2 regions of the Paenisporosarcina sp. genome follow, and region 2 is predicted to be linked to the other one. Evidence: a T-box and tRNA genes for the amino acid it is inferred to sense, from the RefSeq annotation. Region 2 holds a T-box; the other holds one or more tRNA genes.

Region 1 (15,782 bases), on a different contig from region 2:
CATTTGCATCATCAGAAGTAGCTGTTTTTCCTGTACCGATTGCCCAAATAGGTTCGTATGCAATAACCATTGTTTTTACTTGTTCTGCTGACAAACCAGCAAGAGCTTTTTCTACTTGGCCCTCTACTTTGGCAGTCGTTTGGCTAGCTTCACGCTCTTCTAAAGTTTCGCCTACACAAACAATTGGAGATAATGAATGAGCGAACGCCGCATGTGCTTTTTTATTAACAGCTTCATCGGTTTCATTAAAATATTGACGTCGCTCAGAGTGACCTAAAATAACATACGTTATGTCTAAATCAGCTAATTGAACTGGACTGACTTCTCCGGTAAATGCACCTTCAACTTCATAGTGCATATTTTGTGCACCAAGAGAAATAGCTGAATCAGCTACAATATGGGTTAATGGCTCTAAGAATAAAGAAGGTGCGCATATAACAGAATCTATTTTCCCAGCATCTGGCGCTAGTCCTCTTACTTCTTCAGCAAATTGCTTCGCTTCAGATAGTGTTTTGTACATTTTCCAGTTACCAGCAATAATCGGTTTTCTCATACGAATTCCTCCTTATTTTTGATCGTTTAAAGCTTCTACTCCAGGCAAGTCTTTGCCCTCCATAAATTCTAACGAGGCACCGCCACCGGTAGAGATGTGGTCCATTTGATCCGCAACTTCAAACTTTTCAACAGCTGCAGCAGAATCTCCACCACCAATTACTGTATAGGCTTGAGAAGAAGCCATCGCTTGTGCAACGCCTTTCGTTCCCGCTTCAAATGGTGTCAATTCAAACACGCCCATAGGTCCATTCCAAATAATTAGTTTCGAATTTTGAATCACGTCCGCATATTGAGCTGACGTTTTCGGTCCGATATCTAACCCCATCCAGTCAGACGGGATATCTGTAATATCCACTACTTTCGTTTCAGCATCCTTTGAAAACTCGCTCGCAACGACTACATCTATCGGTAAATATAGTTTTACGCCTTTTTCTTTTGCCTTTTCAATAAATGATTTAGCTAACTCAATCTTATCTTCCTCAAGTAAAGATTTCCCGATTTCATATCCTTGCGCTTTCGAGAATGTATAAGATAAGCCACCACCAATTAACAGGTTGTCCACTTTATCTAATAGGTGATTAATGACACCAATTTTATCTTTAACTTTAGAACCACCAATAATGGCAGTGAAAGGACGTTCAGGTTGAGATAATGCTTTACCTAGTACATCTAGTTCCTTTTCCATCAATAAACCAGAAACTGCTGGTAAATGCTTTGCAATTCCTTCAGTAGATGCATGAGCACGATGTGCAGCACCAAATGCATCATTTACATAAACATCTGCTAGCTTCGCAAATTTCTCAGCTAATTCAGGATCGTTCTTTTCTTCGCCTTTATGGAAACGTACATTTTCAAGGAGAACAACCTCTCCATTTTTCATCTCAGCAATAGCTGTTTCCACGCTTTCGCCAATTGATTCATCTAATTTCAAAACAGGTTTATGTAATAAAATACTTAAATGCTTTCCAACAGCATTCAATCGGAATTCTTCTGTAACCTCACCTTTTGGTCGTCCCATATGGCTAGCCAAAATGACTTTTGCATCTTTGTCGATTAAATGTTGAATAGTTGGTAATGCTGCACGGATACGTGTATCGTCCGTAATTTCACCATTTTCCATCGGTACATTAAAATCTACTCGGCAAAAAACTCGTTTTCCACCTAGTTCTACATGTTGCATTGTCTGTTTTTGTTTCAAGAAGAATCTCCTCCACATCCGTAATGGTGCAAGCTAATGTTTCTTTTTATACTGAGCGTGAAAGCTTTACTTTCCTATCAGTATAAAAAGAAGGAACGGAGGGTACCTCCGTTCCTTTTACCCTCTTCTATTATAGAGGTTAAAAGCGAGTTTCGCTACTTTCCTCTATGACTTAAAGTCTTATAATCCTTTGCTGTACATGTGTAGAGCAAGGTCGATACAACGTGATGAATAGCCGGTTTCATTGTCATACCATGAAAGAACTTTCACCATGTTTTTCTCAAGAACCATTGTTGATAATCCGTCAACAGTTGATGAAGCTGAATTACCATTGTAATCACGTGATACTAAAGGCAATTCATTGTATTCTAAATAACCATTCAGTTCATTTTCAGATGCAGATTTTAAAGCTGCATTTACTTCTTCAGTCGTTACATCTTTTTCAAGTTCTACAACTAAATCTACTAATGAAACGTTTGGTGTTGGTACGCGAACAGCCATACCATCTAATTTACCTTTCAACTCAGGAAGCACTAATGATACTGCTGCTGCAGCACCTGTTGACGTTGGAATCATTGATTCTGCAGCCGCACGTGCACGACGGTAATCTTCATGTGGTAAATCTAGAATTCGTTGGTCATTTGTATATGAATGAATCGTTGTCATCATTCCACGTTTAATACCAAATTGTTCATGAAGAACTTTAGCTACTGGAGCTAAGCTATTTGTTGTACATGATGCGTTCGAAACAACGTGATCTGTGTCAGCATTGTATGTTTCATGGTTAACACCCATTACGAAAGTTGACATGCCGCTCTTACCAGGAGAAGATACGATAACTTTTTTAGCTCCTGCTTCAAGATGTTTACCTGCAGATTCAACGTCACGGAAAATACCAGTACTTTCAATCACGATATCGATTTCTAAGTCTTTCCAAGGTAATACTGAAGGATCTTTTTCTGCATAAACGCGAACCTTTTTACCATTGACTACTAAGAATTCACCTTCAGAAGAAACGTCAGCATCAAAAATGCCATGTACTGAATCGTATTTCAATAGATGTGCAAGCATCGCAGCATCTGTTAAATCGTTAATTGCTACTACTTCCACTTCACCTTGTTGTAAAGCTTCTCTGAATACTACTCGTCCAATACGTCCAAATCCATTAATCGCTAATTTTAAAGTCATCTAATTTTCCTCCTAATTTATATCGCGGTTTTGTTTTACTAATTCTTTTGCAGCACCTTCATCTGTAATTAATACAGTCTGTGGAGGTGCATGCTTTAAATAAGATCCTATGGCGGTTGCTTTTGATGACCCACCTGCCACAGCCAATAAATGTTGCACACTTTCTAATTGCTTCAATTGAATACCCACAGTCCGAATACGATGGACTGCTTTTCCATCTTTATTGAAATAATAACCAAAGGCTTCACCAACAGCTCCTGCTTGTTCAATGGTTTGAATTTCTTCTGGCGTTGAATTGCGTCGCCTCGCCATTTCCATTGCATCACCAATTCCATGAATCACAACAGAAGTTTGGTCGTAAAGCTCAAGCATTTCTTTAATGACCGGTTCTTTCATCATCATATTGTAGGCTTCTTCACTTAAATGATCTGGCAAATAAAGAGTTCTTGATAAACCATTGGTAGCTGTTGCAAAGGAAGCGGCAATTGTATTCGCTTGGAGTTGAACCTCTTCTCCAATACCACCTCGTGCAGCAACATACGTTAACGTCTTTTGCTTCACAAATTGTGTCAGGTATTCCGCAATTGAAGCGATTGTACCTCCACCTGTAACCGCAACGATTTGTTTTGGTTGCGTCAAGCAATTGAGTTGCTTAGCAGCCACTTGACCAAGTAATGATTTTGCTAAATTATTTTCTTCACTATCGCCCGGCACAATGATGACACGAGAAAGGTTGTAAGTTTGTTGCAGCTGTTGCTCAAGCTGAATGAGCCCTGACCATTCATGAATGACATCTTTTAAGGTGTCTAAAACATCTTTACCCTCTTGTGTGATTTCCATGCCTGCTGATCGAATTGTGATTAAACCTTGTTGATTTAATAAATCAGTTTCTTTTCTTGTTTCTCGTTCTGTTAAATGAACCAGTTCACTTAACGAACGCCTGCCGATTTCTCCTGCTAACAAAATCGCCATCAACACTTTGTATCTTTTCTGTATTAATAAAGGCATTTCTGGAACTATTTTTAATTGTGCTTGGAGTAAGTTATTCATAAGATTCTCCTCAATCCCCCTTTTAGTTGGACAATATTTGTCCCACCACTTTAAAATGCGTCCCGCTTAATGATTTTAGTTTACGCTTAATTAATTTAAAATGCAAACAAAAAAGCGCTAATTAATTACTTAGCACTTGAAATAATAAACAAATGAATCTGTTGATTTACATTTAGGCGGACGCGTTCCGGGGGCACGGCTTTAGCCGCTTCCTTCGCTGTGCTCAGTCCAGGGTCTAAAGTTCGTGCTTATCCCCTCGGAGTCGCCGCCTCCATTTCAATCAACGGAAATAGCAGTCATAATAATTTTGTTTTACGTGTAAGGACTTACAAATTTAATTTTATTACTCCACTTACAACTAAAGAAATTTCTAGTTATGTTAAAAGGTCTTTAAAGTCTGTTCTATTTGACTGGGTAATTAAAAGAACCTATCTTAACGCTATCTTAGTAGAAAAGTGGTCGTCTATTTCGTCCGCGGAAAGCGAATGAATTAGGCGACCACTTTTAAAATTTGGTGATATCTTTTTTACGAGTGTTTATTTCCTACGGTCCAATGCGCTAATTATTTACTTAGCGCTTCTAGCAATGTAGGATAATCAATTCTTCCTTCTTGTATTACTTGACCATCTTTTTCAATGACAGGAATACGAATCAGGTATTTTTCATGAATTTGATCATTTTGTTCGATATTAATTTCTTCAATTTCAAAGTCCACATCTTCAGCAACAAGCTGTAGCATCAGCTTCGCTTCGTCGCACAGTGGACAATTGGGACGTGTGTAAAATTGTATTTGCATCTTCATACTCCTTCATTGATTGTTGCCTTTAAAAGCTTCGACCAGCTCCACCACCGCCAGAAGAACCTCCTCCACCAGATCGGAAACCTCCGCCTCCACCGCTACCAAATCCTCCACCAAATGAACCAGGTCCTATCATTGGAATTCCACCACGTCGTCCTCTTGAGCCAGGACCCATTCCTCCACCACCACGGTTTGAAAATATGGTGAATAAAATGACGATAATAATAATCATGACAATGGTAGACATAGATACGCCCCCACCTTCGTTACTATTTTCGGGTTGAACAGGGTTTACCGATTCGCCATCCCAATTATATTCCTTTGCAATTTCTTCATAAAAAACTTTCATCGTATTAAATATTGCTTCATCTGGTGCATCCTGTTGCATATACGGCACTGTAAATTCATCTAAAATTCTGCCTACCTTGCCATCAGGTAAAGCTCCTTCTAAACCATAACCTACTTCCGCCCATAGTTCACGTTCTTCCATGGCAATCACAAGCATGACGCCATTGTTTTCTTCAGAACTACCTAACTCATACTCTCTGAATGCACGATTTGAAAAACCCTCAATATCCTCGCCTTCAAGGGAATCAATTGTTAATACGGCAATTTGAGCACCCGTCCCATCTTCTAACTGAGAAGCAATTCGATTCAATTCAGCTTTTTGATCACTACTTAATAATCCTGCGAAATCTTGAACGTAAATATCACCAGTTGGTTTAGGAACAGTTGCCGCTTGAATCATTGGCGAAAGCGACATGAAAAAAAGAAGCGCAATTCCTATGAAAAGCGCGCCTTTTTTCATCATTCCCCGTCCCCTCCAAAGTCTACAACAGGTGCATCTTGTGCAGCTGCATCTGCTTTAAAGTATTCTTTTTCATCAAATCCAAAAATGCCCGCCAACATGGCACCAGGGAATCGTTTCACTTTTTTATTGAACGAAGCAACTTCTGTATTATAATCTTGTCGAGCTACAACTAGTCGATTTTCCGTACCAGCAAGTTCATCCATTAATTGTCGGAAATTAGCATCTGATTTTAAAACAGGATAATTTTCGACAACCACCAATAAACGGCTTAAAGCCCCCGATAATTCATCATTTGCTTCAGCTTGATCTTGCGGTGAATTTGCACCTGCTAATTTTGCCCGTGCTTCAGTTACACTTGCAATAACATCACGTTCTTGTTTTGCAAACGCTTCAACTGTCTTCACTAAGTTAGGAATTAAATCTAAACGTCTCTGTAATTGATTATCTACTTGAGCGTAAGCTGCATCAACATTTTCTTCACCTTCAACAAATCCGTTATAACTAGGAATTAACATAAGTGCTAAAACAACAATAATACCTACGATCACAAGTATCGGAATTAATCCTTTTTTCATATCCTTCACCTCTTCAATAGTATAGTCAATGTCTACCTTATTTAATAAAGTTTAAAACCTGCATCATTTAATATGAAAAGGATTTTTTGAATCTAGTGAGAATTTATATAATGGAATAAATAGGCGTGTCCAATAAGTATTAACATAATTCCAGAAATAAAAGATGGGGTTTATTGTATTTATTTTTAAAAGTACATTTTAAAAAACCTCGTTCTTAATTAGGTAATGAATTGGAGTGGAAGACGGCGACTCCAGCGGGAATAGCATGAACTGAAGGCCCCGGAGGAGCGAAGTGACGAGGAGACTGAAGTCATGCCCGCGGAACGCGTCCGTCTGAAACGGAAATTGCAAAATAGGAAAAGGGACCATCTATAAGTCAATAAATGACTTTTAGACAGCCCCTTTGGAAATTATTTTTTCAAATCACTACGTGTAATAATATGGTCTACTAAACCATATTCTTTCGCACGTTCAGCCGTCATAAAGTTATCACGGTCTGTATCTTTCGCGATTACTTCAATTGGTTGACCTGTACGTTCTGATAAAATACCATTTAACTTTTCACGAAGGAACAAAATGCGTTTAGCAGCAATTTCAATTTCAGTTGCTTGCCCTTGTGCTCCACCAAGTGGTTGGTGAATCATTACTTCTGCATTTGGTAATGTATATCGCTTACCTTTTGTTCCAGCTGCAAGTAAGAATGCACCCATTGATGCAGCCATACCAATACAAACGGTTTGTACGTCTGGTTTGATAAATTGCATAACGTCGTAAATTGCCATACCTGCTGTGATACTACCACCAGGGCTATTGATGTAAATGGAAATGTCTTTTTCTGGATCTTCTGCTTCCAAGAATAATAATTGAGCTACGATGGCATTAGATACATTGTCATCTATTCCACTTCCAAGCATAATGACACGGTCTTTTAATAGACGTGAATAAATGTCATAAGCACGCTCTCCACGACTAGTTTGTTCAATAACTGTAGGAATTAAGTTCATTGAAATTGCCTCCTTCAAACGTAAATTCTTTTTCTAATATCCTGAGATGACGATTGCCTCTCAGCTATATCCTTATCATATACAATATGGTCAAGGATGGTCAAATATAACGTTCTCAAATGTCTAGTTGAATTGTTGATAGCTAATTTGTATAATAGAAAAGTCGCTTGCCCTCGTGGTGCAATGGATAGCACGTAAGCCTCCGAAGCTTAAAATGTGAGTTCGATCCTCGCCGAGGGCGTTGTCAGAAGAAAAATTCAGCTTTCACCTTAAATGGTGAAAGCTGTTTTTTCTATCTTAACCTATGCAAATGTATTCCTCAGTGTGTTCAATCTTCTTTTTGAATCATCGCAATTAATCCAGATACAGCTTGTTCCTCATCAGAACCATCCGCACTAATGACAACTTGGGAGCCTTTGCTTATCGCTAAGCTCATAATCCCCATAATACTTTTAGCATTTACTTTTTTATCATCTTTTTGTAAATAAACATCCGCTTGATAGCGGTTTGCTTCTTGAACAAAAAGAGCAGCTTGCCTTGCTTGTAGTCCTGATTTTAAAGTTACCTCAACTTGTCGATCCAACATTCTCTAAATTCCCCCCTTAGCAAAAATCCGTACGTATATTGTTACTATGTTAGCTGATGTATGTGTTTCAGACAACTATCATTTCACTTTATCTAAACTTGTCCCACTTCTAAGTGCATCTGCAATCTCATCAAGCTTTCGCAATCTATGATTTATTCCCGACTTACTAACGGTGCCTGTGGAAACCATCTCGCCTAATTCTTTCAACGTCACATCTTGATATTCAACTCGTAAACGAGCGATTTCACGTAATTTCTCCGGTAATTGATCAATTCCCATGACATTATCAATAAATCGTATATTGTCTACTTGTCGAATAGCAGCACTAATGGTTTTATTCAAATTAGCCGTTTCACAATTAACAAGTCGGTTAACACTATTTCTCATATCCCGTAAGATACGGACATCTTCAAATTTCAATAAAGCCATATGTGCACCCGTTATACTTAAAAAGTCAGAAATTTTTTCTGCTTCTTTTAAATACGTGACAAACCCTTTTTTGCGTTCAATCGTTTTGGCATTTAGTCCAAATCCATTCATTAGAGCAACTAATGCTTCGCTGTGATCTTTATAAGAAGAGTAAATTTCTAAGTGATAAGCTGATGTTTCGGGATTATTAACAGATCCTCCAGCTAAAAACGCACCTCTTAAATAAGCACGTTTACAACATTTCTTTTTCACTAACTCTTTTGAAATCGTATGATTGAACTGAAAGTCATCAGAAATAATTTTCAAATCTTCCAGCAAAGCCTTCGCACCGTCACGAACACGGCAAATGTACACGTTATTCTTTTTTAAGCGCATTTTTTTACGAACCAGCAATTCCACCTGATATGGATACAATTCTTTCATCAGTGTATAGAGTCTTCGCGCGATCGCTGCGTTTTCAGTTTGCACATCTAGACTTAAAGCTCTATTGGCAAAGGAAAGGGAACCGTTCATACGTATTAGTGCAGATAACTCCGCCTTTGAACAACAAGGGGTAGATGCTGCTTGAGTTAATTCTTTTTTTGTTTCTGACGCAAATGACATGGGAACTCCCCCTTTCGGAAGGAAGATGTTAGGTTTGCTGATTTCGCATACTTTCATTTTCTTCCGCATATTGTACGAGCCATTCTGCTACTTTCGTTGCTTCATGACGAATCGCACCTTCTCTAATTGTTGCTATATCTTTTTTAACTACGTTTATACCCATTTGTGTTAAACGAGTTTCGTCATAACTTACGGGTTTTGATTGTTCTTGTTCATATACACGTTGCACAGACTGTGGAACTTCATCCGTATTCAATAAGATCGTATCAATAAATGGCGCTCCCATATGATACATTAATGCACGGACATGGTCGGCTGCAGAGTAATTATGTGTTTCTCCAGCTTGTGTCATTAAATTGCAAATGTATACATTCGGTACTTTGGAAGCTAAGATCGCTTCGCGAATTCCTTCAACCATTAGGTTTGGCAAAATACTCGTATAAAGACTTCCAGGTCCAAAAATTAGTAAATCCGCCCTTTCAATCGCTCGGATTGTATCAGGAAGCGGTTTCACATCATTTGGAGATAAAAACACGCGATGAATGCGTTGATTATATGTGGGGATTTTAGATTCTCCCGTAACAATTGTCCCGTCCTCTAATTCCGCATGTAAGGTGATTCGCTGGTTTGCGGCTGGAAGAACAGTTCCATTCACATTTAATACTCGACTCATTTCTCGAATCGCATGTGAGAAATCACCTGTAATATCCGTTAAAGCCGTTAACATTAAATTTCCAAGCGAATGTCCACCTAAATCATTTGAAGAACTAAAACGGTACTGGAACATTTCTTCTACTAAAGGTTCTACATCAGAAAGTGCAGCCATTACTTTACGTATATCTCCAGGTGGAGGAATGTCATAATCATCACGTAGCCTGCCTGAACTACCTCCGTCATCTGCGACAGTTACGATGGCAGTTAAGTCTACGGGGAATTTTTTCAATCCTCGTAATAACGTGGAAAGACCCGTCCCACCACCGATAATCACAATCCGTTTCCGGCGTTTGGAACGTGCCATTCCATCAACCCTTTCTATGCTTAATATCCCGATGAGTAATAACAGTTTGGTAGTCTTTTTGGAAAAGACCCGCAAAATGTTCTGCTAAAGTGACTGAACGATGTTGTCCCCCGGTGCATCCAAAAGCGATCACCAGTTGTCTCTTACCTTCACGTTTGTATTGAGGAATCATGAATAAAAACAAGTCCGCTAATTTTTCAATTAACAACTGCGTATCAGGCCATTTTAAAACATATCCAGACACATCCGCATCCAATCCAGTTTTAGGACGGAGCTCTTCTATATAATAAGGATTTGGTAAAAAACGAACATCAAATACTAAATCCGCATCAATTGGCATTCCATGTTTAAATCCAAATGACATCACATTTACAGTAAATGTAGAGTTGTCTTTTGATGAGAATTCTTCTTGAATTTTTTCTCTTAATTCTTTCGGTTTTAAATCAGAAGTATTGTATATAAATTGCGCACGGCCTTTTAATTCAGACAGTAGCAACCGCTCTTTCGCTATTCCTTCAAGAGGCAATCCAGCCGGAGCTAAAGGGTGAGAACGTCTTGTTTCTTTATATCGACGTACCAACGTCTCGTTATTTGCTTCTAAAAATAAAATTTTAGGAGTAACTAGGTCCGTTTTCCCCATATCATCTAGTGCACCTATTAATGAATCAAATAAATCGCCACCACGCATATCCATTACTGCGGCAATTCGGTTCATATCTTTTCCAGAGTCCTTCATCAACTTTAAAAAAGTTGTTAGAAGAGCTGGAGGCAAATTATCGATACAAAAAAAGCCTAAATCTTCGAAACTTTGAATGGCAACTGTTTTTCCTGCTCCAGACATGCCAGTGATGATAACCAATTCCGAATCTTGAGTTTGGCTCTTTTCCATTATTGATACTCCCCTTCACTTGATGCCTGAATGTTTTCATCTAACAATTCAAATTCTGGCGTATAGACAAATGTACCATATTGAATTCCTTGTTGCGTTACAGCAAATTGGAGATTTGTTCGATCGCCTTCTGCCATTGGCAGATGAGCTAAACTCTCGACTGGATGCCACTCAAGTATGCCTTCCTTAGTGGTTTCATAAGGAGTGCCTTCTAAACCATGAGAAACAAATGTAAACAACATCCACTCATCGATTACTTCATCTTGTTCTTGGATAATCATTGTATAGATTCCTTTTAAATGAGGCTGATGAGGTTGAGCATTGGTTTCTTCCTCGAATTCTCGAATTGCTGCCAAGTAAATGGATTCACCTTGTTCCATTTTGCCACCCGGCGCTACATACCAATCTCTACGAGGCTTTTTTAATAATAAAACTTGATTATCTTTTAGGACGATTAAATTCGCTATTCGTTGCACATTTTACACTCCAAATCCAACTAGACTCACTCATTCTATTATACAACTTTAATTGGACTTATATCAAAAAATCAATTTTACAATATGTAAAGTCCTTGGATAAGGATTTCCTACAAATATGAAGCTAAGTTAAATAGTACGGATTAAGTAAAAAAGATGACGTTACGGGGAAAGACCTAAAGATATATCTACGCGAATAATGGTCTAAGTTTTGAATTCTATTGTTTACGCTTCGCTTCTGTTCGGAAACGGACATATCATTACTGAGTTGACTTGGATTTATTACCAAGAATGATTCATCGGTCACTCTGAGAAGTTTATCGCACCGTCTGGAAGGTTTATCGGTCTATCTAAAGATTTATCACACAAAGGTGATGGTTTATCTCAAAAACACATCTCACCGGCAAGTTTACTTGTAGAAACAGCCAGTCCAAAACCTACTCGAAAGATGACGTCTTTAACAGGCAAAAAAGAGGCTGCTTCTTCGATTTTCATCGAGAAACAGCCTGTCAAAATGTTGCTATTAAAAAAGGGGGTCAATTTACTATCTTGACTATACACTTTTATTGTTGCAACGGTATTACAGAAGCATTAAGGAATGATTAAATTAAGCGTCTTTACTTAATTTTTCATGCAATTCTTCGATATAGTGTTGCGCGGCTTGTGCAGCAACGCTTCCGTCTCCTGTTGCAGTGACAATTTGACGTAATGTTTTTTCACGAACGTCTCCAGCTGCAAAAATACCAGGGATCGAAGTTTCCATTTGATCATTCGTTAAAATATAACCGGCTTCATTTAAAATGCCCAAATCAGCAAACGGCTTTGTTAAAGGAAGCATTCCGATGTAAATGAATACACCATCCGCTTTGAATTCCGTTTCAGTTTCATCGACAGTAGATTTTAAAGTTACACCGCCGACTTTCCCATTTTCATCATTGATTTCTTTTACAGTCGAATTCCAAATGAATTCGATTTTATCGTTGGCAAAAGCACGTTCTTGAAGAATCTTTTGTGCTCTTAACTCATCTCTACGATGAACAATCGTAACTTTGCTAGCAAAACGTGTTAAATATACGCCTTCTTCAACAGCAGAGTCTCCGCCGCCTACAACGACTAATTCTTTGTTTCTGAAAAACGCACCATCACATACTGCACAATAACTTACACCACGTCCGCCCAGTTCTTTTTCGCCTGGAACGCCCATTTTTTTGTATTCTGCGCCAGTAGTAATAATAATCGAGCGGGCTTTATACTCTTTCCCGCCAGCTTTAATTGTTTTATAAGCTTCGCCATCAATGATTGCTTGCACATCACCGTAAGCATATTCAGCTCCGAATTTTTTTGCATGGTCGAACATTTTTGTAGAAAGCTCAGGTCCTAAAATATGTTCAAACCCAGGATAGTTTTCTACTTCTTCCGTATTGGCCATTTGGCCGCCTGGAATTCCTCGTTCAATCATTAGAGTTGATAAACTACCACGAGATGTATAAACAGCAGCTGTCATACCAGCCGGACCTGCACCAATAATGACAACATCATAAATTTTTTCTTCAGTCATTTAAAAATCCTCCTAAAACAATCGGTCTTAAACAAATCGTATATAAAACGATTCCTTCGTTCAACTTATTTGCTTACGAATCAAACAATGGTAAAAACTGAATCAGTTCATTTACATATTTGGTTAATGTGGCAGATGTAATATCATAATTTGCAGCGACAGCTTTTTTCGTAATTCCTTGTCCTCTAGACGACTGGAACATATAATCCGCGGCAGCAGCTAAAGCATTTGGATTTTTAAAAGAATATTCTTTATCAATCGCACGCTCCATTAAAACGAACCACATTTGGAATAAAAATGAACCTGCAATTGAAACAGGCTGATATTTATTGTAAATGTATTCAGTCGCTTCAACCGCACGTAAAAACGAACGCTCACTATCATTTTTGCTATCAAATGAATGACCTAATGAATGTGCCAGTAACCATTTTTCCATAGAAGAATAAGATTCAACTCGAATCCACTCAGGATGGGACAAAATTTCTTGCTTATGCGATGTTTTACCAAGAAGAAAAAGACCGAACATCCGCTCACTGCGATAAGCATTTTCAAGCTTTTCAACAATGAAATCTCGATTGTGTTCCATGCCAGTTTGAGAATCTCCATCTTTTTGACCTGACCACGGCTCTAATCCTTCTTTATCTGGATCTATTTGAGTTAGAAGTTTCCACGTTTGTCGTGCAATCTCTTCGTGCCCTGAAAAATAGGCAGAGTGAGACAACCAAAAATAAAACCCGGGATCACCCTCGTAGCCTTTTTTCTGCAAAGAACGCAACCATTTAAAAGCATCTTCGTAACGACCCACTAAAGCGAAAGTTGCCCCGAGCTTATAACGATGTTCAATTAAATACGGTTGTATTTTACTTAGCATCGCAAGTAAATGATTCAATTCTTCTTCATCTTTTTCATAATAGTGAACCACGGTTAAATTACATAACGCATGTAAATTCCCTGTGTTTTCTTCTAATACTTGGTGCAATAAAGCTTTTGCTTGATCGACTTCACCAATGTAAAAATAAGCTAGCGCTAAATTATTATATGCTGCCCAAAACTCCGGATTTTCTTCAATGAGTTTTTCAAGTACTTCTACCGCTTGGTCAAAATTACCTTGCTCCATCATTTTTCTAGCTTTTTCTTGTATATAAAGGTTATCACTATCAATCGAATCGTCTTCAAAAAGAGGCCAATCTTCTTGTTCTGCAAAATCAATGATTTCCATTGCTTCTTCAGCATATACGCCACTTACATCCATCTCTGTATACTTAGTAGCATATTTTCGAGCCTCAACAATTAAGCCTAAATGAGCATACACTTCTGCTAAGAAGAAAATAATTTCTGTTTCATTAGGATCTAAACTATGAGCACTTTGAAGCAGCTCTAAAGCTAGGTCGTAATTTTCCAGTTCCATTTCAACTATCGCAAATTGCATCAAAATAAGCGGATCATCAGGACTGAGTTCCGCTGCTCTTTTCAAATATTTATGCGCCTTGTCAAACTGCTCACGATTGAGAGCTTGAAGCGCTTTTTGATAGTAGTACTCGCCAGTAGGAATAAACGACACTACATTTTCTTTTATAGGTTTTTTACGCTTGTTCTCCAAATAAATGCCTCCGAAAAAATGAAAAGGAACTTTTGCAGTCCCTTTTCAGTATCTTGCTATTATAGCACATTAGACAATTATTTACTCTCATGGCGTTTTTGTAAAACTTCCAGCACTTCATACAAATCTACTTTTTGTTCTTGAAGTAAAACTAATAAGTGATAAAGCAAATCCGCGGCTTCCCATTGCAATTCTTGCGCATCTCTATTTTTAGCTGCAATCACCACTTCAGTTGCTTCTTCCCCTATTTTCTTCCCGATTTTATCAACACCTTTTTCAAACAAATAAGTCGTATATGCACCTTCAGGCATTGTTTTTTCACGTTCTTGAATCACATTAACTAAATCCGCTAGAATGCCAAAGCTTCCTACTTTTTCATTTGGTGTTAAGACATCTTTATGGAAACAAGTTGTTTCTCCCGTATGACATGCCGGTCCATTAGGTATCACCTCTACAACTAATGCATCTTGATCACAATCTGTGCGAATAGAAATGACTTGCTGTTTATTCCCACTAGTCGCTCCTTTGTTCCATAACTCTTTTCGGGAACGGCTATAAAACCACGTTTCCTTTGTAGCAATCGTTTTTTCTAAGGACTCTTGGTTCATATAAGCAACAGTTAAGACTTCTTTTGTTTGTGCATGTTGAACGACTACTGGAACAAGTCCTTGCTCGTTAAATTGTATCGATTGCATGTTGAATTCAGTCATCTAACAGACACACCTTTCTCTTTTAAAAAGCTTTTCACTTCTTGAACACTCGTTTCTTTATAATGAAAAATAGAAGCCGCTAGAGCAGCGTCAACATCAACCTCAGTAAATACATCATAAAAATGCGCTGCGTTACCCGCTCCCCCACTAGCAATAACAGGAACAGAAACCGCTTCCCGTACAGCTTTCGTCAAAGCTAAGTCAAAGCCTTTTTTCTCACCATCTTGATTCATTGAAGTTAATAAAATCTCTCCCGCACCTAAACGAGTCGCTTCTTGCGCCCAGCCCACTGCCGTGAGTTCCGTTCTCTTGCGTCCTCCATGTGTATAAACCATCCAGGTGTCATCCTCGTCAGACCATTTGGCATCAATCGCAACTACGATGCATTGCGACCCAAAGAATGCTGCACCTTCAGAAATTAGTTCAGGACGTTCAATCGCTGAGGTGTTCACAGATACTTTGTCCGCCCCTGCACGAAGCATGTTTTTCATGTCTTCTAAGGTGCGAATACCCCCACCAACTGTAAAAGGAATCGCTAGTTCTTTTGCGGTTTGTCTAACAACATCAATCATCGTTTCTTTTCCTTCATGAGAAGCTGAAATATCTAAAAAAACCAGTTCGTCTGCGCCTTGTTCATCATAAAACTTAGCTAACTCAACTGGATCTCCCGCGTCACGGAGTGAAACGAATTGTATGCCTTTAACGACGCGACCTTCTTTGACATCTAAACAAG
Region 2 (15,782 bases):
TTCTAATAGAAGCTGATCGGCATAAATGTAAGCACGCTCCATTGGAAGCTCTTCCACCATGGTATTGTAGTAAAGTCCGCATGAAACCGTATAGGAAATCTGTGTCATTTCACCATTAAACTCAACTTCAGCTGGTTGCTCACTTACTTGTGTACGTAATGCTTCTAAGCATTCAATACACTCTTCATAGGTGCGATCACGTAAGAACAGGGTAAATTCTTCCCCACCACTTCTGAATACTTGATCGTTATTTCTAACCCTCGATTTGAGCATTTTCGCAAAATGCTGAATGACCAAATCACCCACTGCATGATTATAGTTATCGTTAATGCGTTTAAATTTATCAATATCAATGACAACAATACCTAGCACTTCATTGCTTCCATTGATTTCACTCATCTGCTTGTCCATCATCGCACGATTTGCTAAACCTGTCATGAAATCGGTGTAGGCCATTTCTCTGAAATAGTCACGCTCGATTTCATTTTGTCTATTTTCTTGTTTGGAAAGGAACGATTTGCTGACAACATAATTTAAACTAAGTAACACAATGAGCATTTCCCATTGATTTTCCATCACAAAATAATACAAAAGACCATTTGTTAAGGCATTTTTAACAACGATATCTAACATACTTCTTCTCTTTAAAAATAAACTAACTTCATTCCACGAATGAATATTCCCACTTAAATATAGAGAAAAAAGAAGAAACGAATTTGCAAAAACCATAATGATCAGTGCTGCCAGAAGGAATAAAATAGAATATCCAAATGGAATGTTTTCAAAAAACGGATATAGAGACATAAAGAATATATATGCGATTGTATTATAAATAACGAAAGTACCGATATTAAAGAAGGTATCTGTAAATTCATCGGCATCAGCTGTTTTGGTAATTTTACGTTGGAAATAAACAGAGAAGCGATAAAATATTTCAAATATCAGAAGACCAAAAGGGCCAGCAAATAAGGCAAACGATTGACTATATGACATCCCATAATCATATGTCGCATTACCGTTTCCTTGTACAACCTTATAATTGGTATACATTACAGAGAAAAATAGATAGATACATAATACGGCTATATATTTAAAAATATCTACGTCTAAAGGCGCAAAATATAAACCAGTCGCGACACTCACAACGAATAATGATACATCAAAAATTTTGTACTTTTCCAATCTGTTGCACCTTCTTAACTATGAATATAGAAATTATAGCATATTACCAAAAAATTGAATGTAATAATTCAGAAAATAATTCATTTTCATAATTTTACAATGAATCTTCTGTTTTCTTTCTAAAAATAAGCCATAAGATTAAAAACACTAAAAAGGAAACTAGTTCTAAAGTTATAATATACCATGGATATGGACCTAAGTAATCTAATAAACTACCATTGACCGGTTTTCTTTGCAAAAACATATAATTGCCATCTACGACAAGGTTCATAATAAATACAATTGGCAACAAAACATTGAGTACAATCATCGTTTTCACAATTCCTTTAAACGTTGGTCGATACCCTTTATACCAAGTGAAATACAGTGCCGTTATGATAATTCCGACATGTGTATAAAAAAAGTGGAAGAAGCGAAAATGCGGATACCCCATATCTAAAACTGGTGTTGCGATTGCTTGGATAGCACCACCAATTCCTGCGTAGAAAACGAACTCATACAAATGCTTATTACCCGTCCAAAGTAAAAGAATCGCAGCAATTAAACTGATACTGCAGAGTTCTAGCGGTAAGGAGTGACTCCAATTCCATCTATCCGTCTGGTAAAGCCACACATAATAGAGAAAATCCATACCTAGCAATGTAACGGCGAAGAAACGTTCGAACCATTTCATTTTCCCCGCTTCGATTGTTGCTTTATTCCTAAAGACAAACAGTAGAATAATCAGGAGGACTAACCCGATAATGGCAACAAAATGTGCGGATGAAAACATAGTAAACACGGGTTCTTCATTCCAATTCATTGTCCTTCCTCCTTTTTCGTCTATCTCTTCTTATTCAATTTGCGGAGAGGGATATCCTTTTAAATTCTAGATTTTAAACTGCAATAGAGGAGAGATTTGTTGTAGGAGCGAATATAAAAAACAAAAGGTTAAATATGGAATGCTCGGAGCGGGAACGAGAGGAGCATCCAACATGGAGACAATATTTCTATCAGTCTTATATGGATTACCCATTATTATCGTAGCCTTTCTTATTCGATGGATTCGATTCATTAAAGAAAACTCTGATCTACAAGTTGAGCAGAATAAGGAAATCATCTCTTTACTAAAAGAAATCAGAGCTAAAAATACAAATCAAATGTAATTGATTTAGGAGGATTTAGATGTCACTAGCTTTGATTTTCGATATGGATGGCACCCTTTTTCAAACGAACAAAATTTTAGAAATATCTCTAGAAGATACTTTTGACAATTTACGGTCTCAAAACCGATGGAACAAAGAAACGCCATTGAAAAAGTACCAAGAGATTATGGGCGTACCATTGCCTGTCGTATGGGAAACACTTTTACCTGACGCGACAAATGAATGGAGAGAAAGTGCGAATGCATTCTTCCACGAAAGATTAATCGCAAACATTAACGCTGGAAAAGGCGCACTATATCCAAATACAACAGAACTCTTTCGTTATATAAAAAGCAACGGTCACTCCCTATTTATCGCAAGTAACGGACAAACCGAATATTTAAAGGCCATTGTTTCTTATTATGGTCTCGATCAATGGGTGACCAAAACGTTTAGCATCCAACAAATACATACACAAAACAAGACGGATCTCGTAACAGAAATCATCAAACTACATCGCATTACAGACGGAATGGTCATTGGAGACCGACTTTCCGATATACAAGCAGCCAAACATAACAACTTACATTCAATTGGGTGTCGATTTGATTTTTCACAAGAAAATGAACTAGCTCAAGCTGATTTCGTCATTGATGATTTGATGGAAATAATAGATGTTGTACAGAGTTTTCAACTTGTATAATTTGGACATGACAAAAGCAGCCCCTTATTGGAGCTGCTTTATTTTCACGATTTCTTTACATGACGCAATCTTTTTCGAACAAACCAATACACGCCTAATCCAATCAACGCCAAAATAAGTAACACTGGCAAGTTTCCAATAAAGAATATGATTAAAGCTGAACCAGTAGCAAGCAATGAATTGGTACTAGTCGCTAATTGTTTTTTCGTTTTCTCCCATGTATTTAGCTCTTTGCTTTCGATTTCGGGTACGACTACTTTATTTTCATACATTAATAATTCAACTGTAGAGAAGGATGTTTGATTTTCAAGATATTTCATCTTTCCTACCATCACTTCAATCTCTTCTTGTACTTTCGCTAAGTCAGATGAAATCTTTAATAAGTCCTCTGTTTTTTGTGCTTTACTCATAAACGCTAGTAATCGTTCTTCAACAGCTCTCTTCGATTTAACACGTGATTGCAAATCGACATATTGTTCCGTTACATCTTGCCCAGTAACATTTCGTTCAAGGACCTTAGCCACTTGCCCTTCAGCGTCTGCTAAAAATTTCTCGAAATGCTTTTCAGGAATACGGACAACCATTTTCCCGCTGCTCGTTTGGTCATCTTCTTTATAAACATTAGATTCCACAATGTACCCACCGTAATGCGCTACTTTCTGTTCAATATTTGCTTGCGCTTTGTCCAGTTCCTTCACATTCACACTTAAACTCGCTTGGTGAATAATCATGCGATTCGTTTCAACAACTGCCCCTTTTGTCGACACTTCAGCAGATTCGTCTGAATCACTTGTTTGACTCGAATCACTCGCCACATTTTCTGATTCCTCTGTTGCGATTTCATTTGAACTTTCCTTATCCGCCATATCTTGAGGGTAAGATTCATTTGATTCGGACATCTCATCACTCGCACTACAAGCTGCCAATACCAACATAATGGCCAACAATAATAACCCCAACATCTTTTTCTTCATTTCAACTGCCCCCTATCTCTATATAAACTTTGACGTAGCCATAAGGAAAAATGTTACAGTTCTCAAAAAAATAATTACTTGAGGTTTGGTTTGAAAGATGTGATTCCTCTACACAAAAAAGAAGCAGCCGAAGATACAATTTCGGCTGCCTCAAAACTTCGTATTGGATTGTCTTCTTTATTGTTTCCGTGTTTAATAATATTGGTGATTTCAATAAAAAATAACTGAACTGATAAATTTTTCAGAAGTTTGAATAAGGAAAAACGTTAAATAGTAATCACTCGCCACTCGCAGACTTCAGTCATTCCAATTTTTTGATATACACTTCTAGCTGCTGGATTATTATAAAATAAGTATGGATATTTTCCTTCTTCCAACAACATTTGAAATAACCCTATCAACACTTCAGTTCCATATCCCTTATTTCTAAACTTTGGATTTGTAACTACACCAATAACAATGGCACTGTTTTTGTCTTCCATTATTGTAGAACAAGAAGACACCATTTCTTCATTCACCTCTAAAAACACTGTACGGTCACTGGTATCTTTCAATCTCTTATATTCAAGTCGAACATATTCCTTCTTTTCTTTAGGTAGGCTTTTTGAAAACTCATTTGTGGATAATAATAAATCATATTGCATTCTAATTTCATCTTCTGTTTCAATTATTTTAATTGGCTCCATGAGCTTTCTCGAAGCAGAAATATTTTTTACTACACCTAAATAGGACAGTGTATTTTCCTTCATCGACATACGGAGTAAACTTTTGCATAAGGGAGCTCGGTCCACTTAACTTTGAGTAAGTTAATTCTTTTAGTAAGTTTTTATAAATACTAATGTCTCTATCTGACTTTGAGAAATAAGTAATATTATTAAAATTATTCACTAATATAGAAACTAATTGATTATCCTGATATTCTCCAAATACTTTAAAATCACCTTGATAATTATTTTTAATTAATCCATCAATCAAGAAATAATAATACAATTTATCATCCTCAAAAAATTTTATAACTTCTTCGTGATTATCATTAGATAGTTTTTTCAGTTGCACAATTCTTCCTCCATTAAAAAACCTAGTTACTTCACATAATATAAAAAAACTATTTTGTAAATTTTTACAATATAAATTTATCATAGTTCTCATTCCGTGAATACAGGTAGTTTCCAACTATTATTTTTTAAGGTTATTTTTCTAAAAGAACTACCAACTTACATTTCTTGAGGTGCTTTCATTCCTAATAGTCTTAATGCTTCTGTTAACACGATTGTTACACTATGGACCAATACAAGACGATAATAACGACCTTCATCCTCAGTTAGCACTTGGACATTTCCATAAAAAGAATTGAATGACTGCGCTAGAGCTACTGCGAATTTTGCGATTAAAGATGGATCTAGTGAAGTAGTCGCCCTACTTACCACGTTAGGGAATTGATTGAGTAATTTAATGATTGCCCACTCATAGTCATTAACATCTTTAACTTGAACATCATGTGGGTTGGTTTCAGCTTTTCTTAAAATGGAGTACGCTCTAGCGCAAGTATATTGTATATAAGGACCCGTCTCACCTTCCGTTTGAAGCATTTTTGTTAAGTTAAACTCGATATCATGCTTCCGGTGCTGTTTTAAATCACTAAAAATAATGGCCCCAACACCTATTGCTTCAGCGACTTCGATTTTATTTTTTAAATTCGGATTCTTCTCTTCGATATTTACGGAAGATAATTGAATGGCTTCTTTTAAGACACGCTCCAGCAAAATAATATTTCCTTTGCGAGTTGAAAGCTTCTCTCCGTCTTTTAAGATCAAGCCAAATGGAACATGTTGAATAGATGCTGACCAATCGTAGCCCATTTTGTTAAGAACAGTTTTAATTTGCTTAAAGTGTAGACTCTGTTCATTCCCCACGACGTATAGGGATTTCGCGAAGTTATATGTGTGTTTTCGGTCTAATGCTGCCGTAATATCTCTTGTTGCATATAGAGTTGCACCATCTGATTTTTTTATTAAGCAAGGTGGAATGTCATCCCCTATTTCAACGACTTGAGCACCATCAGATTCAACTAATAATTGTTTTTGAGTTAACTCTTCTACAATTGGTTCCATCTTGTCGTTGTAGTAAGCTTCTCCATTTTCAGAATCGAAAGAAACACCTAATAAATCGTAAATTTTTTGAAATTCTTTTAAGGACTCCGTTCGGAACCATTCCCATAAGGCTAAGGCTTCGGTATCCCCATCTTCAAGTGATTTAAACGCTGCCCGTCCTTGATCATTTAAGGTTTCATCTGTTTCTGCTTCTTCATGAAAACGAATGTAGAGAGCTAACAAAGTCTCAATTGGCGCATCCTGAACTTCCTTTTCACTTCCCCACAACCGATAGGCAACAAGCAATTTCCCGAACTGAGTTCCCCAATCACCCAAATAATTAATTTTCACAGGTTGGTACCCACTCTTTTCTAACAACAGGGAGATGGAATTGCCAATGACTGTCGAACGTAAATGGCCCATTGAAAATGGTTTTGCGATGTTTGGGGAAGACATATCAATAGTGACAACGCTACCCTGACCAATATGTGAGGAACCATATTGATTGGATTGGTTAATGATTGTTTCCAAGATGTGTTGAGAAAAATAGGATTTATTCATAAAGAAATTCACATAGCCATTAACTGCTTTGGCCGTTTGAACGCGAGGATCACTAATACGTTGAGCGATTTCTTCTGCAATCAAAACGGGAGATTTTTTTAATAGCTTTGCGAGCGAGAAGCAAGGAAATGCATAATCTCCTAAATGAGTATAAGTCGGCTCTTCAATCATATTTTCATCAACCAGTTCCGGAACAATGCCTTGCAATATTTCTAAAATGTCCTGCTTCATCAGAAAACCTCCTAAAATAAATAAAAAAAGCCCTCGTCTCATCAAACATGAGACGAAAGCTTAACTTCCGCGGTACCACTCAAATTGCCAAATATATGGCCACTTTCTCCATAACGGGGAGTTCCGGCTACTAAAAGCATCTCAAAAGTGCGGTTCACAACTCTTTTACACCGGGCTTCCACCATCCCCCGCTCGCTTTTGTATCAGATGTCGCTACTCTCTTTTTCTTAGATATTGTTATTGAATTTAACAAACCCCAAATTAATTGTCAACATTTTCTAATAGATTACAGTTATTAATTTAGGAAGGCTAACACCACTAGCACGAAGCAAAGACCTGCTAATCCATAAAAAATCTTCGAAACCTTCCGATTCGTGTTCATTTTATAGCCATAAACCGCGAAGAAGAGAGCCGCTGCCAATTTAGATATACCTTCATAAAGTAAGTTCCCAGAAAAGGCAGAGCTACTAAAAATAATAGTTGTAAGCAATGTAATCAAAATGAATACCTTGAACCATAAAGGCTCTAATTGGAACAATTTAAACATGCTCTTTATTCTTAGTGAGAAATTATTAAATCCTGATTTAATATTCTCCATAAGCACTCTTCTTTCAATGAATATTGAAAAAACCGATTAACGACGTGCAGCACGCAACCTACGGAATTGAGCAATTTCTTTAAATAAAAACTGCCAAAATGCAAACGAAGCGATCAGTAAGAACGCTAACTTCCAACCTTGTCGCCAATCATTGAAATACACATAATAACTCATGGCCGCATAAACAAACGTGTAAAAAATAATGCCCCATAAAAGTGACTCGCGTTTCACATAAAACTTAATTGCAAATAGAAGTACAGAAACCCCTAGAAGCACCCACTTCAATGTATCAAACTCCATATATTTCTCCCCTTACAAACCTGACTGCTTTGTAAAATTTCTTTTTATCATTCCATTGGATGGTTGCATACCAAATTTCTCATAATAAACCTGCAACTCCATGTCACACATTAAGTCAATCATATAAATATCCTTCAGCGTAGCAAACATTCTCTGTACCAATTCTAGTCCAATTCCTTTACCTTGATGAGATGGTAAAACTTCTAAAAAGGGGATATAAGCTGATAAAACGCTATCACTTATAGCGGTAATAAATCCTACGATTTGATTCGAATCTTCTTCAATTGCTAACACGATATGTGAACTGTTGTTCAATAACTTTAAGTGAACTTCAGGAGAAGGCGGATTCGGCCAATTCACAAAAAAACCGTTTAACTGATTAACATTTATACCCTTAGTAGATGTTGTGTAAATCATTTTCAGAACCCTCCATTTGTTCTTTTAATGGGAGTATTTCTGTATGAATCAATTGTAGAGTAACATTAAAGTACACCTCTTACTGTTTAATTGGTATTTCTACAAAAACATACATTTGGATATTATTAATTAAAGAATATCAGAACCCCCGTATATATTGTAGGAAAATTCTGATTGTGTGTTATCAATTTCCAAAATTGATTTTATAAAGCAGGTCTTGTGAATTTCGAATAAAATACTTAAATTTGTGACGTTTCGATCTTGATCTTTTCAATAAAATGTTGTATAATAAAGAAAAAGCGAAAGGGTGTTCGTATATGCAAGATTCTAAATTAAAAGTAATTGAGTTATTTGCTGGTGTCGGTGGCTTTCGTTTAGGTCTCGAGAAAGCGAACCCCGATTTATTTGAAGTAGTATGGGGGAACCAATGGGAACCTTCTCGAAAAGCTCAAGATGCTTTCGATTGCTATAAGCATAACTTTAAAGATGGAATACATTCGAATGAAGATATAACTACCGTTTCAAATGACGCATTTGCGGACTTAGAACCAAATTTAGTAGTTGGTGGCTTTCCATGCCAAGACTATTCAGTAGCTCGAAGCCTTTCTGGTGAAAAAGGACTCCAAGGGAAAAAAGGAGTTCTTTTCTGGGAGATTAAACGCGTAATTGAGAGCACAAATCCAAAGTATATATTATTAGAAAATGTCGATAGACTTTTAAAATCCCCTTCTTCTCAGCGGGGACGTGATTTTGCAGTTATGTTAGCTACCTTTAGGGATTTGGATTATACAGTTGAGTGGCGTGTTATTAATGCCGCAGATTACGGATTTGCTCAAAGAAGAAGACGTGTTTTCATTTTTGCTTACAAAAATGGAATATCTTTCGGACAAGCCCAAAGCAATTTTTCTGAAGATCAAATTGTTTATAATGAAGGGTTCTTTGCCAAGCCATTCCCAGTTGAGTTTGAGCCATATAAAAATCGAATTAGTTCAGTAACACTTCCTGATGATATTGTAGCAATATCTGAAACATTCTCTTTCGGATTCCATACTGCTGGATATATGAAAGATGGATATGTATTTACTACACAAGTGATTCCAAAAGAAGAAAAAGCCATCACATTAAGAGAGATTTTGATTAGTGAAGATGATGTTGATGAGAAATTCTATTTGTCTGAAGCTACGAGTGAAAAGTTTGCATATCTTCGAGGTCCAAAGAAAATTGAACGAAAAACGGCAGATGGACATGTTTATCAGTTTTCTGAAGGTGGTATGTCCCCTACTGATGATTTAGACAAACCTGGTAGAACTATGCTAACTAGTGAAGGTTCAACCAATCGAAGTACACATATAGTTGAAGTGAATGGTAGAAAACGTTTCCTAACACCATTGGAATGTGAAAGATTAAATGGATTTGATGATAATTGGACAAACACGATGTCAGATCGTATGCGCTATTTTTGTATGGGAAATGCTTTGGTGGTTGGTTTAATTGAAAGAATGGGTCATCGAATTGAAGAAATAGAAAGAACAAATAAGGTTGCTGAAATTCAATTAGAATTAGCATTGCAAAGCTGATACTCCGGTATCGGCTTTTTTCTTTATATGGTAAAATCTTGATATAACAATTTCTTGTTTTAGGAGGTCCATTCATGATTTATGAAACAGAAGAAATACTTCTATACAAAGCAAAAGAAGCTGAAGGAAAAACATTCGGAGAAATAGATCTGAGTGGGAGAATTACCAATCCTAAGGCAAAAGGGCAACTTGGACAAATTATCGAAGAAAGCTTTTTTGGTTATGAAATAAATTCTAAATCCGAGGCAGACTTCTTGGAATTAGGAATTGAATTAAAAGTCACTCCACTAAAATTAAATAAAAACGGTTCCATTTCTGCTAAAGAACGATTGGTATTAAACATCATTAACTATCACACAGAAATCCTAAACACATTTAATACATCTAGTTTTTGGAAGAAGAATCAGAAAATACTTCTCATGTTCTATCAATGGCTTCCAGATGTGCATCGATCACAATATCAAGTTCTTAAAAGTCATCTCTTAACTTATAGTGAAGAGGATTTACAGATTATAAAAAACGATTGGGAGTTTATAACCAATAAAATTAAGTCTGGAAAAGCCCATGAACTTTCTGAAGCTGACACCATTTACTTAGCAGCGTGTACTAAAGGGAAAAATAAAGAATCCCTTAGAACACAACCTTATAACACATTACCAGCGATGCAAAGGGCATACAGTTTAAAAGCAAGTTACATGACGGGCGTGGCAAGAAAGATACTTTCGAATAAAGATATGGTTTCCATAACAAATAGCCAAGAATTAAAAACTCGAACGCTCGAAGAAATTCTAAACGATAGATTTACCCCTTATATTGGAAAAACTCTTTCGCAAATTGCATTCGAAAATGGAATCACAATTAACAGTTCAAAAAGTTTTGTTCCTGAATTCGTAAGTGCCTTATTAGGTATAAAAGGAACTAAACTTGATGATATTGAAGAATTCTCGAAGGCCAACATACAATTCAAAACGATACGTCTTGAACCTAATGGCATCCCAAAAGAACATATGTCCTTTAAAAATATAGACTTCAATGCATGGTCTAAGGAAGATTGGGAAGATAGTTGGCTAAATAATTATTTTGAGCAGACTAAGTTCTTGTTTATTATTTTTGAATTCAAAGAAACTGAACGTCAAAATAAAAATCGGGAATTATTTTTCAAAGGGATTCAACTATGGAATATGCCTATTAGTCAAATTGATACACACTTGAAAGAATTCTATCAAACTGTTCAAAAGCAAATTAATGATGGAATCCAAATCGACATAATCGCAAGAGGAAATACTGTTGTAGCTAGAAATAATTTACCTTCACCAGGGTTTAATGGTCTTTGCCACATTAGACCAAAAGGTAGAAACGGACAGGACAAAACACTTTTACCTGATGGGCAAATGATAGCTAAACAAGCTTTTTGGTTGGATAAGGAATTTGTAACACATTTAATTACACAAACACATACTAGGAGCTGAATTGATGGCTGGCTATATTTTCACACTTGATAGTACTGATTCATTAAATGAACTTGTTAATAACGGTGTATACAGTACTAATTTAAATGTACCTTTAAAAAACATTTGGAGAGCACATCATGAAGGAACATTTGCAGATTATGTCTCCATGTCAGAAGGTGATAATGTATATTTTTTTATTGCTAGAAAAATTTACGGTGTAGGAAAATTAATAAATATTAACGGTGAATGTAAACACCTGAATTTCCCTGGCGCAGATATCCCGGTAGCAGAGAAATTTTCAAAATTAAAAAATAAAATGATTTTAAATAAGTCTTCATTCAATTTAGGAAATAGATTTTTATGTACTTTTGAAAATGCACCTTATTTTTTCAAGAATGGTATAGATATGGATGACGTATTAGCTTCTAATCCTGAAGCCTTTAAAATGTTGAGAGTGTTATGGAAATTATCATTCATTAAAATAGATGACACTGAAAATAAAGCATTAATTGATATTATTTTAAAAACAAATGAGAATGAAATTACAAATCCCCAAAATGTATTTTCACAATCGGATAAATTACATAATAGAATTCAGTTTCTAATTAATGACGATTATCGAATTAACGCCAAGAATGTCTTAGCTCTTGCAGCAAATAATTCTAGAATTGGTCATGAAATGGCTATAGAAGTTGGCGTTATAGATTATATTAAAAATAATCCTGATGGGATATTCGGAAATTGGGATTATTTATCTCACCAAGTCGTAGCATCACCATTCAAGCCAGTTGATTACATGGATAAAATGGACGTGTTTGGATATCGCTTCATTCCTTCTTTCTCAACTATATCGAAATATTTAACTATAGAAATTAAAAAAGATATAGCTGATAAAGAAGTTATTAATCAACTTATGAAATATGTTGATTGGGTAAATCAAGAATATAGCTTTGGAGATTATTCAATGATTGAGGCATTCGTGGTGGCTCAAGATTTCCCTGAAGATGTAGTTGGTTTAAAAAACGTAGCCGGAAAACGCACCTTTGTGAAAGGACGTCGCCCTGCTATCACTAAGCACTGGGATAATTTAAGATTAATTAAATACAAATTTAATGAAAAAACTAAAAATCTTGAATTTGTGGAGGTGGGAGTTAATTCACAAAATGATAACACACCTAATACATAAACCTTTACTCAGCAAAGATTCTTGCCATACAATGCCCTGTGTTTACCAACTAAACGAATTTAATTAGACTTCAGGGCATTTCTGACTGTATATGAGAAGGTCAAATTTGGTCTATTCATACTGAATTGTTGATAAAGATATCTTATTGGTATTTCGAGTTACGTTAAAAGCATGACTCCAACAAGTTCATTGAGTGGTAGTTGGTGAATGCCGAATGGGTCTTCGTAGCGGAGGTATTGTTTGTTGGCTTCTTTTATGGTGCCTTGGTGGGTATGAAGTTCGCCGTTTTTCCAAGTTGTTAGGCGTGTTTCGAATTGGCTTGTAAGTGCGCGTTCGATTTCTTCTTGCATGGTGTCGAAGTCGAAGTCGTCGAGCACGGGTTTTTTCACTTTGTCATGATCGGCTTGCCATTCACGTAATTGGGCTACATGTTCTGGCAGCATCATAGCTGTCCATTTAATCTTGCCTCGGTCTTTGAGATCACCTTGAACTTTTAGCCCACGATTGATTTTCATGAAATGACTTCCTTTCTTTCTTGTCGAGTTACTGGGATGACCGCGAGAATTTGTTCATAGTAAAAAGTGCGTTTAGCTTGTTTGGTAAAACAGAACGCTTGAAAGGTATCATGATACGATTTAATGACTTTTACTCGTCTTTTAGAAATTTTCCCATCCTTCGCTAGGTAAACCATCTCTAATACATCATGCCGTTTCATTCCTTTTACAATGACCTCTTTCATTTCAGTTGCCTCCTTTTTCTTGATTATAAACGAACACATGTTCTCTTTTCAAGAAAAAAGATATGGGAATTTCAAGAAATCTGTTATTCCTCGAGAAATACAATCGATTTAGGTATAGTGGATGTAACTAAACATAACGGAGGAGTGAAACAGAATGTCTGAAAACAAAAGGTTAATTTCAACTACTGTGGAAGGTCAAGATCTTGTAATGGAGCGCATTTTTGATGCACCACAGAAGTTGGTATTTGAGATGTTCGCTAAGTCAGACCATTTAGAAAGATGGTGGGGACCGCAAGGATGGGAAACGGAAAATCGTACATTTGAATTTAAACCTGACGGCGTTTGGCATTATTGCATGCGCTGTAAGGATGAAAGCCAGGGAGAATTTTTTGGTCATGAGTCTTGGGGAAAAGCTGTGTATCATGAAATCGTTGTGCCAGAAAAAATTGTCTACACAGATTCGTTTTCCGATGAAGAAGGCAACATCCCTGGTGCCATACCTGATATTTTAATCACTATGGATTTTGTAGACGATGGCGACAAAACGAAACTTCTTATTCGCTCCCATTTCTCATCTGAAGAATCTCTTCAGCAAGTGAAGGATATGGGAATCGTTCAAGGATTAGAATCACAATTTGAAAGATTAGATGGTTATCTAGAAGAAGTAAGTTAAGACAAATAGAAAACTTCTAAATGCACTGCAATCGCAGTGCTTTTTTGTAGCCTTTATTAACTACGGTAGCCATTTATGTACAATAAAAAGGAAATTTCTTTATTGTATCGAATGTAGTTAAGGGATAGATACATGCAGTTTTTTGGAGGGTATTATGAACATACATATGAAAAAACGTATTGCAGAAATAGAAATCAATCACAACTTTTCAGGCTCGGCACTGATAAAAGAGAACAACGAAAATTTAGCTGAAGTAAACAAAGGGTATGCCAATCGTTCTGAACAGTTACAAAACCGTACATTGACAAGGTATGGAATTGCTTCAGGTTGCAAGCTTTTTACGGCTATAGCCATTTGTCAGCTTGTAGAGGAGAGAAAGCTTTCTTTTGATTCAAAGTTAAATGAATGTCTCGATCTTCAGTTTCCGAATTTTGATGAAGAAATCACCATCCATCATCTACTCACACATACATCTGGAATTCCTGATTATTTTGACGAGGAAGTGATGGATGACTTTGAAGAGTTATGGGTTGAAAACCCCATGTATCGAATTAGAAATTTGAAGGATTTCATGCCGTTATTTCAAGATCAAGCCATGAAATTCAAACCAGGGGAACGGTTTCACTATAATAATGCCGGATATATTTTACTTGGTTTAATAGTGGAACAGGCGAGTCAGATGAATTTTGCTGACTACATTCAGGAACATATTTTCAATAAAGCTGGGATGGTAGATTCGGGATATTTTGAAATGGATGCCCTCCCTCCTAATACGGCGCAGGGTTATATTGATAACCAAGATGGAACATGGAAAACAAATATTTATTCATTGCCCGCAAGAGGGGGTTCAGATGGAGGAGCATTTGTTACTGTCCATGACATGAATCGGCTGTGGGATGCATTGATGAACAATCAACTACTAAGTGAAGCCTATACTCAGCAGTTACTCACCTCCCACGCTCAGGAAAGTGAAGTTGACTTCTATGGCTATGGTGTATGGATGAAGAAAACCGAAAATGATCGCATTTTCAAATATCATGTTATGGGTTATGACCCAGGAGTTAGCTTTCACTCTGCTTATTATCCTGGGAATTCGATTAAAGTTGTCATCTGCTGCAATCAGTCCACTGGTGCATTCCAACTGATGAAAAGTATTGAGGATGCCATTCATACATCTACATAAGAAAAACAGAGCTTACACCCGTAATGGTGCAAGCTCTGTTTTCTTGTCTAAATTTACGTATAAAAAAGTTTGAACAGGGTTTCTCTTTGAGGAACTTGTAGCCGGTCAAATTTTTCTAGGAATGCTTTTTTGTCATAGGTAGCGTGATGAATGGTGATGATTGGTTCATTTCCACTGAGGTCGATGATGCCGTATGGAGCTGTCTCGCCTTTTGATACGCCAAGTGCGCCTGGATTGAGATACATTTTCCCATCCGCTTGAAAATCATGTTCTGGATGGTGATGACCAAAACAGATGATGTCTGCAGGGTAATCGCTAAACATATGTTGCATGTTTTCAAGTGTTGCTTCTTGGATTGTGTAAAACGGTTCGTCTTGAATATGGACTTGTCGTTTGTTTTCTTCTATATGATAGTGAATCCCTAGAATGCGCGTGTCATTCACTTGTTTTTCAATAATGCGTGGCAATTGTTTAAGCATAGCCACATGGTTCGGATTTAATCGTTCAGCAATCCATTGATGATGCTCACGTGTGTGTTTATAAGTTTCAGGGTGGCCTTCACCTGCAATTAATGACAAGATCGCTTCATCGTGATTTCCTGTGATCATTCGGATATCTGATCGACCAAATAGAATGTCGAGTACTTCGTTTGAGTCCGGTCCCATGGCAATCATGTCGCCTAAACACCAAATTTCATTGATGTCCCCCCGCTTGTCAATTTCTTGTAAAACCGCTTGTAATGCAAGTTCATTTCCATGGATATCTGTGATAATCGCTAGTTTCATCTGTTTCA

The links. A T-box is a leader RNA that pairs with one kind of tRNA and senses whether it is charged. The one in region 2 lies ahead of argS (arginine--tRNA ligase), so its partner is inferred to be a tRNA-Arg.
Region 1: it encodes a tRNA-Arg, which carries the amino acid that the T-box ahead of argS (arginine--tRNA ligase) is inferred to sense. The anticodon was not compared.

Annotation. Positions count from the first base shown of each region.
Region 1 is NZ_JBYNRN010000021.1:96,617-112,398, forward strand. Features, by position in the region: gene tpiA (triose-phosphate isomerase) at 1-553, opposite strand, end outside; gene AC3EA5_RS08160 (phosphoglycerate kinase) at 566-1,735, opposite strand; gene gap (type I glyceraldehyde-3-phosphate dehydrogenase) at 1,934-2,941, opposite strand; gene AC3EA5_RS08170 (sugar-binding transcriptional regulator) at 2,954-3,991, opposite strand; gene AC3EA5_RS08175 (glutaredoxin family protein) at 4,554-4,787, opposite strand; gene AC3EA5_RS08180 (TPM domain-containing protein) at 4,816-5,601, opposite strand; gene AC3EA5_RS08185 (LemA family protein) at 5,598-6,176, opposite strand; gene clpP (ATP-dependent Clp endopeptidase proteolytic subunit ClpP) at 6,587-7,180, opposite strand; tRNA gene AC3EA5_RS08195 (tRNA-Arg) at 7,350-7,421, shown strand; gene AC3EA5_RS08200 (HPr family phosphocarrier protein) at 7,509-7,766, opposite strand; gene whiA (DNA-binding protein WhiA) at 7,845-8,798, opposite strand; gene AC3EA5_RS08210 (gluconeogenesis factor YvcK family protein) at 8,827-9,816, opposite strand; gene rapZ (RNase adapter RapZ) at 9,821-10,705, opposite strand; gene AC3EA5_RS08220 (NUDIX hydrolase) at 10,705-11,181, opposite strand; gene trxB (thioredoxin-disulfide reductase) at 11,789-12,739, opposite strand; gene AC3EA5_RS08230 (tetratricopeptide repeat protein) at 12,813-14,339, opposite strand; gene hisIE (bifunctional phosphoribosyl-AMP cyclohydrolase/phosphoribosyl-ATP diphosphatase HisIE) at 14,417-15,049, opposite strand; gene hisF (imidazole glycerol phosphate synthase subunit HisF) at 15,046-15,782, opposite strand, start outside.
Region 2 is NZ_JBYNRN010000007.1:56,312-72,093, reverse strand. Features, by position in the region: gene AC3EA5_RS02175 (GGDEF domain-containing protein) at 1-1,182, opposite strand, end outside; gene AC3EA5_RS02170 (YwaF family protein) at 1,277-1,984, opposite strand; gene AC3EA5_RS02165 (hypothetical protein) at 2,157-2,327, shown strand; gene AC3EA5_RS02160 (HAD hydrolase-like protein) at 2,347-3,009, shown strand; gene AC3EA5_RS02155 (DUF4349 domain-containing protein) at 3,054-3,983, opposite strand; gene AC3EA5_RS02150 (GNAT family N-acetyltransferase) at 4,250-4,669, opposite strand; gene AC3EA5_RS02145 (hypothetical protein) at 4,656-5,039, opposite strand; gene argS (arginine--tRNA ligase) at 5,198-6,865, opposite strand; T-box leader at 6,911-7,103, opposite strand; gene AC3EA5_RS02135 (hypothetical protein) at 7,500-7,763, opposite strand; gene AC3EA5_RS02130 (GNAT family N-acetyltransferase) at 7,776-8,180, opposite strand; gene dcm (DNA (cytosine-5-)-methyltransferase) at 8,498-9,757, shown strand; gene AC3EA5_RS02120 (Sau3AI family type II restriction endonuclease) at 9,832-11,226, shown strand; gene AC3EA5_RS02115 (hypothetical protein) at 11,231-12,394, shown strand; gene AC3EA5_RS02110 (YolD-like family protein) at 12,553-12,909, opposite strand; gene AC3EA5_RS02105 (transcriptional regulator) at 12,906-13,133, opposite strand; gene AC3EA5_RS02100 (SRPBCC family protein) at 13,288-13,806, shown strand; gene AC3EA5_RS02095 (serine hydrolase domain-containing protein) at 13,961-14,989, shown strand; gene AC3EA5_RS02090 (metallophosphoesterase family protein) at 15,043-15,774, opposite strand.